2 regions of the Streptomyces sp. NPDC002896 genome follow, and region 2 is predicted to be linked to the other one. Evidence: predicted binding sites of a transcription regulator. Region 2 holds the regulator's gene; the other holds the start of a gene.

Region 1 (7,957 bases), on a different contig from region 2:
TCCCTCGCCCTGATCGCCAAGGTCGCCGAGCACGCCCCGCGGCCGTACCGCATCGTGGTGCTCTCCGATCACGGGCAGAGTCCCGGTGAGACCTTCCTCTCCCGCTACGGCCTCACCCTCGCCGACCTGGTCAGGGCCGGGTGCGGGCTGCCCGTGCGGCGCCGGGTGGAGCGGACGCGCAGCGGCACGGAGGCGCGGGCCGCGGTCCGGGCCGCTCTGCACCGGCCCGTCGAGGAGGAGGCGGAGCAGCGCCGCCCGTCCCGCCGCTCAGGCCCTGTCGTGCTCGCGTCCGGCAACCTCGGGCTCATCTCCTTCCCGGACGTGCCGCACCGCATGACGCGCGAGGAGATCGACCGGCGCCATCCCGCGCTGCTGTCCACCCTCGCCAACCACCCGGGCATCGGCTTCGTGCTCGTCGACAGCGAGGAGCACGACGGGCTCGTGCTCGGCGCGCACAGCGCGCAGATACCCCTCGACGAGCTGGACGGGGACCCCGGGCCGCTCGCGGCCTTCGGCCCCGGCGCCGCCGACGCCGTGCGCCGCACCCACTCCTTCCCGCGCACCGCCGACATCATGGTCAACTCCTGGTACGACCCCGAGGAGGGCGAGGTCCACGCCTTCGAGGAGCAGATCGGCTCGCACGGCGGGCTCGGCGGCGCCCAGAGCCAGCCCTTCCTGCTGTCGCCGTACGCGCTCTCCGCGCCGGTCGACGACGGCCAGGAGCTGATCGGCGCCGAACAACTGCACAAAGTCTTCCGGCGCTGGCTGAGCGACGGCGACGGACCCCAGGTGCCGGTGGGCGCACACGAAGCGGTACGGGACGAAGAAGCCGTACCGGCAGAAGAGGCGTGAGCCGTTCTTCCGGGTGCGCCGGGTCCGGGTGTGATCGGATGGTGGTTACGGAACCCGGACACGACACGGGACCTCACTGAAGGGATACATCGTGGCAACCACGCGCTCCGCACACACCGTCTGGGAAGGCAACCTGCTCGAGGGCAACGGCGTCGTCACCTTCGACTCCTCCGGCATCGGCGAGCAGCCGGTGTCCTGGCCGTCCCGGGCCGAGAAGGCGAACGGCAAGACCAGCCCCGAGGAGCTGATCGCCGCCGCCCACTCCAGCTGCTTCTCCATGGCGCTGTCCCACGGCCTGACGGGCGCCGGCAATCCGCCGACCCGCCTCACCACCTCGGCGGACGTGACATTCCAGCCCGGTACGGGCATCACCGGGATCCATCTGACCGTCGAGGGCCAGGTGCCCGGCATCGACGAGGCGACGTTCGTCTCGGCCGCCGAGGACGCCAAGAAGAACTGCCCGGTGAGCCAGGCACTGACCGGCACGACGATCACGCTGGACGCGAAGCTCGTCGGCTGAAGCCGGACACCGGCCGTCCACCCTGCATCGACCGTGCCGTCGTCCAGCCCGAAGCGGACGGCGGCACGGCCGCATCCGGCCCCCAGGGATTGACAAGTGGACACTCAAGTTTTGTGCTGAGAGTGGAAACCCCGGGTTCAGCGGAAGGGGACGGACATGTCACGTGCGGTCGGAATCGACCTCGGTACGACGAACTCGGTGGTGGCCGTGCTGGAGGGCGGTGAGCCCACCGTCATCCCCAATGCCGAGGGCGCGCGCACCACACCATCGGTCGTCGCCTTCGCCAAGAACGGCGAGGTCCTCGTGGGCGAGGTGGCCAAGCGGCAGGCGGTCACCAACGTGGAGCGCACCGCACGCTCCATGAAACGGCACATGGGCGACGCCCACTGGCGCTTCCCCGACCAGGGCTCCGTGGACGGCACCCGCTACACCGCACAGGAGCTCTCCGCGCGCGTCCTGCAGAAACTGAAGCGGGACGCCGAGTCGTACCTGGGCGAGAACGTCACCGACGCGGTGATCACCGTCCCCGCGTACTTCGACGACGCCCAGCGCCAGGCCACCAAGGAGGCCGGTGAGATCGCCGGGCTCAAGGTGCTGCGCATCATCAACGAGCCGACGGCCGCGGCCCTCGCCTACGGCCTCGACCGCGGCGAGGAGCAGACCGTCCTCGTCTTCGACCTGGGCGGCGGCACCTTCGACGTGTCGCTCCTCGACATCGGCGACGGCGTCATCGAGGTGAAGGCCACCAACGGCGACACGCATCTGGGCGGCGACGACTGGGACCAGCGGATCGTCGACCATCTCGTCAAGCAGTTCAAGAACGCGTACGGCATCGACCTCTCGCTGGACAAGATGGCGCTGCAGCGGCTGCGCGAGGCCGCGGAGCGGGCGAAGATCGAGCTGTCCTCGTCGACCGAGACGACCATCAACCTCCCCTACATCACCGCCTCGCCCGAGGGCCCGATGCACCTGGACGAGAAGCTGACGCGCGCCCAGTTCCAGGAGCTGACCGGAGATCTCCTCGACCGCTGCAAGACCCCCTTCCACCAGGCCGTCAAGGACGCCGGAATCGAGCTCTCCGCGATCGACCACGTGATCCTCGTCGGCGGCTCGACGCGCATGCCCGCCGTCACGGACCTGGTCAAGCACCTCACCGGCAAGGACCCGCACAAGGGCGTCAACCCGGACGAGGTCGTCGCCGTCGGCGCCACGCTCCAGGCCGGCGTGCTGCGCGGCGACGTCAAGGACGTCCTGCTGCTCGACGTGACGCCGCTGTCCCTCGGCATCGAGACCAAGGGCGGCATCATGACGAAGCTCATCGAACGCAACACGACGATCCCCACGAAGCGTTCGGAGATCTTCACGACGGCCACCGACAACCAGCCGTCCGTCGGCATCCAGGTCTACCAGGGTGAGCGCGAGATCGCCGCGTACAACAAGAAGCTCGGCGTCTTCGACCTCACCGGGCTGCCGCCCGCGCCGCGCGGCGTCCCACAGATCGAGGTCACCTTCGACATCGACGCCAACGGCATCATGCACGTCTCCGCGAAGGACCTCGCGACGGGCCGCGAGCAGAAGATGACCGTCACGGGCGGCTCGGCGCTCCCCAAGGACGACATCGACCGCATGATGCGCGACGCCGAGCAGTACGCCGACGAGGACCGCCGGCGCCGCGAGGCCGCCGAGACCCGCAACCAGGCGGAACAGCTCGTGTATCAGACCGAGCGGTTCCTCGCCGAGAACGGCGAGCGGATCCCGGGTGATACGAAGTCGGAGGTGGAGGCGGCGGTGAGCGAGCTGAAGGGGCTTCTGGAGGCGGGCGGCGAGGATACGGCGGCGCTGCGCTCGGGCGTGGAGAAGCTGGGCACTGTCAGCCAGAAGATGGGGCAGGCGATGTACGCACAGGCCCAGGCCGCATCAGGCTCAGGAGGCGAGAGCGGTACGGGTACCGAGAGTCCCAAGTCGGACGAGGACGTGGTCGACGCCGAGATCGTCGACGAGGACAAGGAGTCGAAGGGCGGGGCTGCCTGAGCAGCGGCTACACCCCGGTCCGCTCCCACCCCCGCCTCTCCGGCCGCGCCCCCAGTTGCTCCGGGTCGCGCGTGCGGTACACCACGTACGGGCGGAACAGGTACTGGATCGGGGCGCTGAACATGTGGATGAGGCGGGTGAAGGGGACCAGGGCGATGAGGAGCACGCCCACCACCGCGTGGATCTGGTACATCACCGGCACGCCCGCCATCAGGTCCGTCTTGGGCTGCAGCGTGAACAGGCTGCGTGCCCAAGGGGCGATGGTGGCACGGTAGTTGTAGCCGTCGCCGGAGACGTGCATCAGCTTGGCGACCATGCCGAGCACGAGCGCGGCCACCAGCACCAGGTACATCAGCTTGTCGTTGGCGGTCGTGGCGCGGAACACCGGGGCCTTGGTGCGCCGCCGGTACACGAGCAGCGCGATGCCGGCCAGGGCCAGTACCCCGGCCGCCGTCCCGCCGTAGAGCGACAGCAGGTGGTACGTGTGCTCGTTGAGGCCGATGTCGTCCGTCCACGACTCCGGGATGAACAGCCCCACCAAATGGCCCACCAGCACGAAGAGGATGCCGTAGTGGAACACCGGTGACGCGATGTTGAGCAGCTTCGACTCGTAGATCTGCGACGAGCGCGTCGTCCAGCCGAACTTGTCGTAGCGGAACCGCCAGATCGTGCCCGCGACCAGCAGCACGAAGGCGATGTACGGCAGGACCCCCCACAGCAGTGTCTTCATGAACGATCTCCGATGAGTGGCTCTCCGATGGGTGGCTCTCCGATGGGTGGTTCCGCAACAGGTCGCTCCGCGATGAGTCCGAAGGGCTCCAGGCCCACCTCCTCGCGTGGCGGGCCCGACCGGGCAAGGGCCAGCGCCGCGGCCCGGTCCTTCGGCGACGGACCCGGCAGCGTGGCGCACACCGCGTCCAGCACGCGCGCGTACGGCGTGCCGAAGTCCGTGAGAGCGAGCCGCAGCAGCTCCAGGCCTGCGCGGTGCTCCTTGAGCAGTACCGGCCCGGCCTGCGCCGAGAACTCCAGCACCACCGGCAGGAAGTCGGGCAGCTCTTCGCCGGTGAACTCCAGGCCGTGCGCCCGGTAGGTCTCCTTGAAGCGGACCAGCGACATGCCGCGCCGCCGCGTGTCACCGTCCCGCCACCAGCTCAGATACAGGCTGTGCCGGTTCTTGAAGTCGAAGACCCGGACGTAGTGCGCGGCGAGGTCCGCGGGCGCCTCGGCCGCCGCGTGGTCGAGGAAGCCGCCCAGCTCGGGAGCGGCGGCCCGCAGCAGCGGCAGCCGCTCACGGAACTCGTCGTCGGGATAGCCCAGGCAGTACGCGGCGGCCTGGTACAGCACGGCAGAGGACGTCACGGCGGATCCCCCTTCAGTTCGCTCTCCTTGTCGGCGGTCTGCCGCTCCCGCAGTACGTGGAAGTTCTCCACGGAGACCAGCGGCAGATGCCTGCGCCCGGAGTCCTGGCCGAGCGGTCCGTCGCCGCCCATGCCGGGACCGCCCTCGAAGTCGAGGCTGCAGGTGTCCGGCAGATCGGCCGGGAGAGCCGTCTCCTCGAGGCGGGCCGCGTCGCCGACCGCCGCGGTCGGGATGACGTACCGCTCCTCGTACTTGGCGATCGCCAGCAGCCGGTACATCTCCTCGATGGTCTGCCCGTCCATGCCGACCGACGCGGCGATGGAGGAGTCCGGCTGGTCCCCGAGGTTGATTGCACGCATGTACGACCGCATCGCGGCGAGCTTCTCCAGCGAGGCCCGGACCGGCCCCACATCGCCCGCCGTGAACAGCTCCGCCAGATACTCGAGCGGGATCCGCAGCGTGTCGATGGCGCCGAATAGGTTGCCCGCTTCCTCGCCGTCGAAGCCCGTCTCGGCCAGCGCGTCCACGACGGGCGACAGCGGCGGGATGTACCAGACCATCGGCATCGTGCGGTACTCGGGATGCAGCGGCAGCGCGACCTTGTACTTGCTGATGAGGGCGTGCACGGGGGAGCGGCGCGCCGCCTCCATCCAGTCGTACGCAATCCCGGCCTCCTCGGCCGCCCGCTGCACACCCGGGTCGTGAGGATCGAGGAAGACCCCCAACTGGGCCTCGTACAGCGCCTTGTCGTCCTTCACGGACGCGGCCGCGGTCACCTTGTCCGCGTCGTACAGCATCACACCGAGGTAGCGCAGCCGCCCCACGCAGGTCTCAGAGCACACCGTCGGCAGGCCCACCTCCACGCGCGGATAGCAGAACGTGCATTTCTCGGCCTTGCCGGTGCGGTGGTTGAAGTACACCTTCTTGTACGGGCAGCCGGTGACGCACATGCGCCAGCCGCGGCACTGGTCCTGGTCGACCAGCACGATGCCGTCCTCAGCCCGCTTGTACATCGCGCCGGACGGGCAGGACGCCACGCACGACGGGTTCAGGCAGTGCTCGCAGATCCGCGGCAGGAAGAACATGAAGGCCTGTTCGTACGCGAACTTGACCTTCTCCGCGGCCTGTTCGCGGACCTTGGCGACCATCGGGTCGAGGTCCCCGTGCTCGGGCGCGCCCGCGAGGCTGTCGTCCCAGTTCGAGGACCACTCGATCTTCATCGGCTTGCCGGTGATCTGCGACAGCGGCTGCGCGACGGGGAAGTCGTCGCCGAGCGGGGCGTCGGTGAGGTTCTGGTAGTCGTACGTCCAGGGCTCGTAGTAGTCCTTGATCTCCGGCAGTACGGGGTTGGAGAAGATCCCGGCCAGCTTGCGGAACCGGCCGCCCGCCTTGAGCTTCAGGGCGCCCCGCTTGTTCAGCTCCCAGCCGCCGCGCCACCGCTCCTGGTCCTCGTAGCGGCGCGGATAGCCCTGTCCTGGGCGCGTCTCGACGTTGTTGAACCAGACGTACTCCATGCCGGTGCGGTTGGTCCACGCCTGTTTGCAGGTCACCGAGCAGGTGTGGCAGCCGATGCACTTGTCGAGGTTCATGACCATGGCGATCTGGGCCATCGGGCGCATGTCAGTACTCCACATCCTGCGAGCGGCGGCGGATGACCGTCACCTCGTCGCGCTGGTTGCCCGTCGGGCCCAGATAGTTGAAGCCCCATGACAGCTGGGCGTACCCGCCGATGAGATGCGACGGCTTGAGCAGCACGCGGGTCAGGGAGTTGTGGATGCCGCCGCGTTTACCGGTCGTCTCGGTCTTCGGGACGCTCACGGTGCGCTCCTGGGCGTGGTGCATGTAGACCGTGCCCGGCGGCATCTTGTGCGAGACGACCGCGCGGGCGACGACCACGCCGTTGCGGTTGACGGCCTCGATCCAGTCGTCGTCCCGGACGCCGATCGCGTCCGCGTCCTGCGGGGACATCCAGATGTTCTGGCCGCCGCGGGAGAGCGACAGCATGAACAGGTTGTCCTGGTACTCGGAGTGGATCGACCACTTGTTGTGCGGGGTCAGGTAACGGACCGTCACCTCCCGCTGTCCATCGGGCCCCAGCCGTGGCTCGCCGAACAGGCGGTTCATGTCCAGCGGCGGCCGGTAGACGGGCAGCGCCTCGCCCAGCTCGTGGATCCAGTCGTGGTCGAGGAAGAAGTGCTGCCGGCCGGTGAGGGTGTGCCAGGGCTTCAGATGCTCGGTGTTGAGCGTGAACGCGGTGTAGCGGCGGCCACCGGACTCACTCCCCGACCACTCCGGTGAGGTGATGACCGGGACGGGCGCGGCCTGCGTGTCCGCGTACGTGATGCGCTTGCCCTCGTGCTCGGCCGCCAGATGCGCCATCTCCTGGCCGGTGCGCGCCTCCAGGGTGCGGAAACCCTGCGTGGCCAGGCGCCCGTTGGTCGTGCCGGACAGCGCGAGGATGGTGTTCGCCGCCTTCACGGCGGTGTCCAGCGCCGGGCGCCCGTCGGCGGGGCCACCGCGTACGACACCGTTGCGGACCTTGAGCTCCTCCACCTCCTGGTCGGGCCGCAGGGCGATGCCCTTGACGGGGAGGCCCAGATCCTCCACCAGCGGGCCCAGCGCCGCGAACTTGGCGCCGATCGCGGTGTAGTCGCGCTCGACGACGGCGAGGTTCGGCAGCGTCTTGCCCGGCACGGGCTCGCACTCGCCACGCTTCCAGTCCAGGACGACGCCGCCGGGCTGCGCGGTCTCACCCGGTGTGTCGTGCTGCAGTGCGGTCGCGACGATGTCCCGGCGGACGCCGAGATGGCCCACCGCGAGCTCACTGAGCTTCCGCGCGAGGGCGTGGAAGGTGTCGAAGTCGGTGCGGGCCTGCCACGGCGGGTCCACCGCCGGCGAGAAAGCGTGCACGTAGGGGTGCATGTCCGTGGTCGACAGGTCGTGCTTCTCGTACCAGGTCGCGGCGGGCAGCACGACGTCCGACAGGAGCGTGGACGAGGTCTGCCGGAAGTCCAGCGACAGCAGGAGGTCGAGCTTGCCCTCGGGTGCCTCGTCCCGCCAGGTCACATCCCTCGGCCGTTCGTCCTCTCCGGCCTCCTCGGCCCGCAGCGACGAGTGCGTGCCCAGCAGGTGTTTGGTGAAGTACTCGGCGCCCTTCGCCGACGAGCCGAGCAGATTGGCGCGCCACAGGGTCAG
Region 2 (7,957 bases):
CGCGAGATCCTGTGTGGCGCTTGCCGATAAGGGCGGGATAAAAGTTGAGTCCCCTCGACTCAGGTCTGTTGACTCGCCCACATCCTTCATGCATCCTTGAGCCTGTTCCACTCAAGTAATGCTGGAGGAATTGAAATGGCACGTGCGGTCGGCATCGACCTGGGCACGACTAACTCCGTCGTCAGCGTTCTGGAGGGCGGTGAGCCCACCGTCATCACCAACGCCGAGGGCGCCAGGACCACGCCGTCCGTCGTCGCCTTCGCCAAGAACGGTGAGGTGCTCGTCGGCGAGGTCGCGAAGCGCCAGGCGGTCACGAACGTCGACAGGACCATCCGGTCGGTCAAGCGCCACATGGGCACCGACTGGAAGATCAACCTGGACGGCAAGGACTTCAACCCGCAGCAGATCAGCGCCTTCATCCTGCAGAAGCTGAAGCGGGACGCCGAGGCGTACCTGGGTGAGAAGGTGACCGACGCGGTCATCACCGTCCCGGCGTACTTCAACGACTCCGAGCGTCAGGCGACGAAGGAGGCCGGTGAGATCGCCGGTCTGAACGTTCTGCGTATCGTCAACGAGCCGACCGCCGCAGCCCTGGCGTACGGCCTCGACAAGGACGACCAGACCATCCTCGTCTTCGACCTCGGTGGCGGCACCTTCGACGTCTCGCTGCTCGAGATCGGCGACGGCGTCGTCGAGGTGAAGGCCACCAACGGCGACAACCACCTCGGTGGTGACGACTGGGACCAGCGCGTCGTCGACTACCTGGTCAAGCAGTTCGCGGGCGGCCACGGCGTCGACCTGTCCAAGGACAAGATGGCTCTCCAGCGCCTCCGTGAGGCCGCCGAGAAGGCCAAGATCGAGCTGTCCAGCTCCACCGAGACCTCGATCAACCTGCCGTACATCACGGCGTCCGCCGAGGGCCCGCTGCACCTGGACGAGAAGCTCACGCGTGCCCAGTTCCAGCAGCTCACCGCCGACCTGCTCGAGCGCTGCAAGACCCCGTTCCACAACGTGATCAAGGACGCGGGCATCGCGCTCGGCGAGATCGACCACGTCGTCCTCGTCGGCGGCTCGACCCGTATGCCCGCCGTCGCCGAGCTCGTCAAGGAGCTGACCGGCGGCAAGGACGCCAACAAGGGCGTCAACCCGGACGAGGTCGTCGCCATCGGCGCCGTCCTGCAGGCCGGTGTTCTCAAGGGTGAGGTCAAGGACGTCCTGCTCCTCGACGTGACCCCGCTGTCCCTCGGTATCGAGACCAAGGGCGGCATCATGACCAAGCTCATCGATCGGAACACGACCATCCCGACCAAGCGGTCGGAGATCTTCACCACGGCCGAGGACAACCAGCCGTCCGTGCAGATCCAGGTCTACCAGGGCGAGCGCGAGATCGCGGCGTACAACAAGAAGCTGGGCATGTTCGAGCTGACCGGTCTGCCGCCGGCCCCGCGCGGTGTCCCGCAGATCGAGGTCGCGTTCGACATCGACGCCAACGGCATCATGCACGTCACGGCCAAGGATCTTGGTACGGGCAAGGAGCAGAAGATGACCGTCACCGGCGGCTCCTCGCTGCCGAAGGACGAGGTCGACCGCATGCGCCAGGAGGCCGAGCAGTACGCGGAGGAGGACCACCGCCGCCGCGAGGCCGCCGAGACCCGCAACCAGGGCGAGCAGCTCGTCTACCAGACCGAGAAGTTCCTCAAGGACAACGAGGACAAGGTCCCGGGCGAGATCAAGACCGAGGTCGAGGAGGCCGTCGCCGAGCTGAAGGAGAAGCTCAAGGGCGAGGACACGGCCGAGATCCGCACCGCCACGGAGAAGGTCGCCGCCGTCTCGCAGAAGCTGGGCCAGGCCATGTACGCCGACGCCCAGGCCGCGCAGGCCGCGGGTGGTGCCGGCGACGCGGGTGCCGGTCAGGCCAAGGCCGCTGACGACGACGTCGTCGACGCCGAGATCGTCGACGAGGACCGCAAGGACGGTGCCGCGTGACGGAGGAGACCCCGGGCTTCGAAGAGCAGCCCGACGTCCCCTCCGGCGCCACCTCTGAAGACGCCGAGTCGAAGGCCGCCGAGCCCAAGGAGGGCGCGGCGGCCCCGGCCGGGGACGCAACGCAGACGGTCGGCCTGACGGCAGAGCTGGACCAGGTGCGCACCGCGCTCGCCGAGCGCACCGCGGACCTCCAGCGGCTGCAGGCCGAGTTCCAGAACTACCGCCGCCGGGTCGAGCGCGACCGGATCGCGGTCAAGGAGATCGCCATCGCGAACCTCCTGACCGAGCTCCTCCCCGTGCTCGACGACATCGGCCGCGCGCGGGAGCACGGCGAACTCGTGGGCGGGTTCAAGTCGGTGGCCGAATCGTTGGAGACGGTCGCCGCCAAGATGGGCCTGCAGCAGTTCGGCAAGGAGGGCGAGCCCTTCGACCCGACGATCCACGAGGCGCTGATGCACTCGTATGCGCCCGACGTCACGGAGACGACGTGCGTGGCGATTCTGCAGCCGGGGTACCGGTTCGGCGAGCGCACCATCCGTCCCGCGCGGGTGGCCGTCGCGGAGCCGCAGCCCGGCGCGCAGACGGTCAAGGCCGAGAAGGCGGACGGTAACGACGGCTCTTCGGAAGTGGCGGACAAGGAGAACGGTGGCCCGGACGAGGGCTGACGTCATACGAACAGTACGGATCACCGTACGGACGAGGAAGGAGGGGCGTCGGGGATGAGCACCAAGGACTTCATCGAGAAGGACTTCTACAAGGTCCTCGGCGTCCCCAAGGACGCCACCGAGGCCGAGATCAAGAAGGCGTACCGGAAGCTCGCCCGCGAGTTCCACCCGGACGCCAACAAGGGCAACGCCAAGGCCGAGGAGCGCTTCAAGGAGATCTCCGAGGCGAACGACGTCCTCGGCGACCCCAAGAAGCGCAAGGAGTACGACGACGCGCGCGCCCTCTTCGGCAACGGCGGCTTCCGCCCCGGGCCGGGCGCGGGCGGCGGAACGTTCAACTTCGACCTGGGCGACCTCTTCGGTGGGGGCGCCCAGGGCGGCGCGGGCGGTGCCGGGGGATTCGGCGGCGGGCTCGGTGACGTCTTCGGGGGCCTGTTCAACCGGGGCGGCGCGGGCGCGGGTACGCGTACGCAGCCGCGGCGCGGCCAGGACATCGAGTCCGAGGTCACGCTGAGCTTCACGGAGGCGGTGGACGGCGCGACCGTCCCGCTGCGGATGTCGTCGCAGGCGCCGTGCAAGGCCTGTTCCGGCACCGGCGACAAGAACGGCACGCCGCGCGTGTGCCCGACCTGCGTCGGCACCGGCCAGGTGGCGCGCGGCTCGGGCGGCGGCTTCTCGCTGACCGATCCGTGCCCGGACTGCAAGGGCCGCGGCCTGATCGCCGAGCACCCCTGCCTGGAGTGCAATGGCAGCGGCCGCGCCAAGTCGTCCCGCACCATGCAGGTCCGCATCCCCGCGGGGGTGACGGACGGCCAGCGGATCAGGCTGCGCGGCAAGGGCGCACCCGGCGAGCGGGGCGGCCCGGCCGGCGACCTGTATGTGGTCGTGCACGTCGACGCCCACCCGGTGTTCGGCCGCAAGGGCGACAACCTCACCGTCACCGTGCCGGTCACCTTCGCGGAGGCCGCGCTCGGCGGCGAGGTGAAGGTGCCCACGCTCGGCGGCCCGCCGGTCACGCTGAAGCTGCCGCCGGGCACGCCCAACGGGCGTACGATGCGCGCCCGCGGCAAGGGCGCGGTCCGCAAGGACGGCACCCGCGGCGACCTGCTGGTCACCGTCGAGGTCGCCGTGCCGAAGGACGTGACGGGCAAGGCTCGGGACGCCCTGGAGGCGTATCGCGAGGCGACCGCGGGGGACGACCCGCGGGCGGAGCTGTTCCAGGCCGCGAAGGGAGCATGACGCAATGGACAGCCGTCGGCGGAGCCCTTACGAACTGACCGAAGAGACGCCGGTGTACGTCATCTCGGTGGCGGCCCAGCTCAGCGGTCTGCACCCGCAGACCCTGCGTCAGTACGACCGTCTCGGCCTGGTCTCGCCCGACCGCACCGCCGGCCGGGGCCGGCGCTACTCGGCCCGCGACATCGAGCTGCTCCGCCAGGTGCAGCAGCTGTCGCAGGACGAGGGCATCAACCTCGCCGGCATCAAGCGCATCATCGAGCTGGAGAACCAGGTCGTGGCGCTCCAGCAGCGCGTCGCGGAGCTCCAGGACGCGCTGGACGGCGCGGCGGCGACGATGCGGCAGCGCGAGGCGGCGGTCCACGCGTCGTACCGCCGGGACCTGGTGCCGTACCAGGAGGTGCAGCAGACCAGTGCGCTGGTGGTGTGGCGCCCGAAGCGGCAGCAGTCCCCGGACTGACGGCACGTCAAGCACGGGAAGGGGCCCGGAGGTTCAGATGAACCTCCGGGCCCCTTCACATGCCCTGCGCGGTACGCGCCGCCTCAGAGCCAGTCGTCCCAGATGCCGTACGCCTCCTGCTCCACGACCTCCTCGTTGCCGGCGGGGTCGCTGTAGACGGCCCGGTAGTAGTACAGGCCGAGCCGGTCCTCGTGCACCGTCTCGTCCAGGTGGAAGTCCGGGTCGGCGACCTTGCCCGTGGCGAACAGGGTCCAGGAGGCGGAGGCCGGGTCCCAGCGCTCCCAGCGGTAGTCCGTGTAGTCCCCGCAGGGCCTGTCGTAGATCGTGACACCGCAGCGGACGTAGAGCTCCGGGTACTGGTCCTCGGTGATGGTCGTTCCGGTCCAGCCCGGCGGCCGCGTGTCGGGCAGGGTGACGGAGACCTCGGTGAAGTGGTAGTCCTCGGGGTCGCCGTCGCTGTACTCGCCGCCCGAGGCGGCCACCCGGTAGAGGTGCTCGCGGCCGTCGGGCAGCGTCGGGCAGAGGATCTCCGTCTCGGGCATGTTCGTGCTGGTCCAGCAGTTCCTCTCCCACACCGTCTCGCCGGTGCCGGGGTCGGTCGCGCTCTGCCAGACGGTGTAGCCCGTGACGTCCTCGTCGGCCGGAGGGTTCCAGGTGAGCCGGACGCCCAGCGGGATGACCTCGGCCTTCAGGTCGCCCACGGGCCCGGGGAACTCGGTGTCCGTCGTGGTCGCCGTGGCCGGCTCGCTGGGCTGGGAGCGGTGGCCGTAGCGGTCGATCGCGACGATCCGGTACTCGTACGTGGTCTCGGAGGCTCCTGAGCCCTCCAGACAGTTCGTGTTGACGACGGTGTCGTCCCAGGCGACGTAGGCGGGGTCGAATTTGCCCCCACCGCTCGACGTGCTGTTCGTGGGCGGCTGGAGGGGCCCTTCCCCGTCCTGCGGCCAGCACTGCTCGATGGTCGTGCTCTCACCGGTCGCGGTGTCCGTCCGGACGATCTCGAAGGTGGGCAGGTGGCCGAGGTCGACGGTCCAGGGGTCGGTGCTGCTCCAGTTCAGCGAGACCCCCGGGGTCCACGCCACGCTCGCGCTGAGCTGGTACGGGGAGATCGCCTCGGTCCGCTCCGCCATGTTCAGGGCGATCTCGACGGGGGCGGAGGCGTTGCCATGGGCGTCCACCGCGCGCACCGCGTACCGGTACTCGTCCGCGACCTTCACCTGCTGCAGCGGCACCACGTCGGTCTGCGCCGTGGTCGCGCTGTCGCCGAAGGCCTTCAGCCAGGCGCCGGTCGCGGGGTCGTGCTGGAGAACCTCGTACTTGGCCACGTCCGCGTCCGCCGTCCACACCAGGTGCGGGACGCCGGAGCGGTACCCGGCGTGCGCGTCGGCCGGGACCGCCGGCGCGATCCTGTCTTCGAGCTTGAGGGTCGTGGCGGCCGAGTACACCGACCAGTTGCCGGCCGCGTCCCGGGCCCGGCCCCGGTAGGTGGCCTCGGTGCCGTCCGCGGGCTGCCCGCGGTCGCAGAACCCGCCCTTCGTGCCCGTGTACACGGTGGTCCACGCGCCGGTGCCGGGGTCCTTGCGCTGCGCCTCGTACAGGGCGATATCGGCCTGGTTCGCGACGGTCGTGACAAGCTCCGGGCCGGCGACCTTCTCGTCGTCCGCGCAGACGTCCATCTGGACGAACGGGGCGGCGGGCGGGGTCTTGTCGGGGGTGGTGACGCCCTGGTCGGCCGTGCCGGCCGACTCGTTGCCCGCTTTGTCATAGGCGCGGACCTCGTAGTAGTACGTCCCGCCGGTCTGGGGCGGAATGTCGGTGTACGAGGTGGCCGTGGTGGTGGTCAGCCTCGCCCAGTCGGAGCTTCCCTTGAGGCGCCGGTAGACCCGGTACCCCGCGAGGTCCATCTCCTTGTTCTTCGCCCAGGAGAGCTTGGCCCGGCCGGTCGCCGCGTCGTACGTGACCGCCGCACCGGTCGGCGCGAGCGGCTTCACCTTGTCGACGTCCGCCGAAGTCCTCGGCGCATAGCCGAACTTGACGTTCGCCGCGCCGGTCCAGTTGACGAAGTCGATGCGGAGGGTGTGCTTGCCCGACGGGATGGTGACGTTGACGGTCTTCTTCTGGGTCGTCGAGACGTTCTTCCAGAGGTCCACCTTGCGGGTGCCGTCGAGGTAGACGCGGATGCCGTCACGCGACTCGACCGGGAACGCGAACGGGCCGCCGGACCCGAAGTCGCGGGTCACCGTCCAGCGGACGCCGAAGTTGTTCGACGGCAGGCCGGAGGCGGGGGCTCCGGTGCCCCAGTTCTGGTCGATCTTCGAGTCGCAGTCGGTCTTCTTCGGCGTACCGGAGAAGGTGGTGTTCGCGTAGAACTGCCGCTTGTAGACGGGGGATGCGCAGGTCACCGCGGCGGAGGCGGGGACCGAGGCGAGCAGGCCCCCCGCGGTCGCGAGAACGACCGCCGAGGTCACGGCGGTCGTACGGGCACGAGTGGTCACGTATGAGGCTCTTTCAGACCCGGGCCACGCGGCGGGGATGCCGGGGCGCGGTCGGGTGAGGAGGGGCAGCGGGACCGTGGGGGAGGCCGGCGGGGTCAGGTGGGGCTGAAGGGTCCGCCGGTGCGCGCACTTTATCGGCTGGAATGGGCCCTGACCAGGTCTGATCGGAGCGCACGACCCTGACTGAAAGGGTGATATCGGACGGAATCGCCGCTCCGTTCCCTCTCTGTTCCCGAGGGGTTCACCAAGGTGTCTGCCAGGGCGTCGGCCCCGCATGGCGACGACCCGTACACGGCGTCTGCGCACCCCCTCGGTGACGAGAAGAGGTCCCACGTTGTTGATCAGGCGAAGAGCGCGTCACCTCCTGCCTCTTGTGGCTCTCCTGCCGGCCGTGTCCGCGCTGATCCTCGGCCTGGCGCCGGGGCCGACGAAGGCTCAGGGACGCTCTGGGGAGCGGGCGATCGAGGCCACGGACGAGATCCGGGCGTCCGCGGCGAGGATCGCCACCCCCTCCGGGCACTTCCGGCCCGCGCAACCGCCCCCGCTCGGGCCCAGGCCTACGGAGACCGAGGAGCAGCTGCGCAGGTCCATGAAGCTCCCGCCGCAGAACCGCCCTGCCGCCGGAACCGGTGACACGCCCCGGCGCCTGGCACCGCCCGCCCCCCAGCTCAACTTCGAGGGCCTGAACGCGGGATCGTGCTGCGCCCGGCCGCCGGACACCCACGGAGCCGTCGGCGTGAACCACTTCGTCGAGATCACCAACCACAGGGGTCTGGGCATCTTCCGGAAGTCGGACGGCGCCCTGGTCAAGAACACGACCCTGAACAGCTTCTTCGGCTACACGACGAGGACCCTCTTCGATCCCCGGATCGTCTACGACCGGCGGTGGGACCGCTGGGTCGTCTTCGCCGTGGCCTTCCAGGAGAGCGCGACGGTCCAGAACGTGTTCCTCGGCGTGTCCAGGACCTCCGACCCCACGGGCTCGTACTACCTCTACAAGTTCGACGTGCCGGAGCCGGCGGGGGACTTCTTCGACTACCCCCAGCTCGGCATGGACCAGGACGCCCTGATCGTCACCGCCAACATCTTCAGCGGGGACACCGACGCCTACCTCC

Evidence for each region. Region 2 encodes HspR, which represses chaperone genes until heat shock. Its sites were predicted from a motif close to TTGAGNNNNNNNNNCTCAA; they were not measured.
Region 1: dnaK (molecular chaperone DnaK) is a predicted target of HspR. The motif match lies at 1,462-1,480, and genes of this name have one in related genera.

The regions. Positions count from the first base shown of each region.
Region 1 covers NZ_JBEOVA010000006.1:261,719-269,675, reverse strand. The annotation lists gene ABT009_RS12770 (alkaline phosphatase family protein) at 1-852, shown strand, start outside; gene ABT009_RS12765 (OsmC family protein) at 944-1,372, shown strand; gene dnaK (molecular chaperone DnaK) at 1,529-3,403, shown strand; gene narI (respiratory nitrate reductase subunit gamma) at 3,411-4,133, opposite strand; gene narJ (nitrate reductase molybdenum cofactor assembly chaperone) at 4,130-4,762, opposite strand; gene narH (nitrate reductase subunit beta) at 4,759-6,381, opposite strand; gene ABT009_RS12740 (nitrate reductase subunit alpha) at 6,383-7,957, opposite strand, start outside.
Region 2 covers NZ_JBEOVA010000005.1:262,956-270,912, forward strand. The annotation lists gene dnaK (molecular chaperone DnaK) at 136-1,986, shown strand; gene grpE (nucleotide exchange factor GrpE) at 1,983-2,651, shown strand; gene dnaJ (molecular chaperone DnaJ) at 2,706-3,890, shown strand; gene ABT009_RS10690 (heat shock protein transcriptional repressor HspR) at 3,895-4,347, shown strand; gene ABT009_RS10695 (fibronectin type III domain-containing protein) at 4,431-6,842, opposite strand; gene ABT009_RS10700 (hypothetical protein) at 7,234-7,957, shown strand, end outside.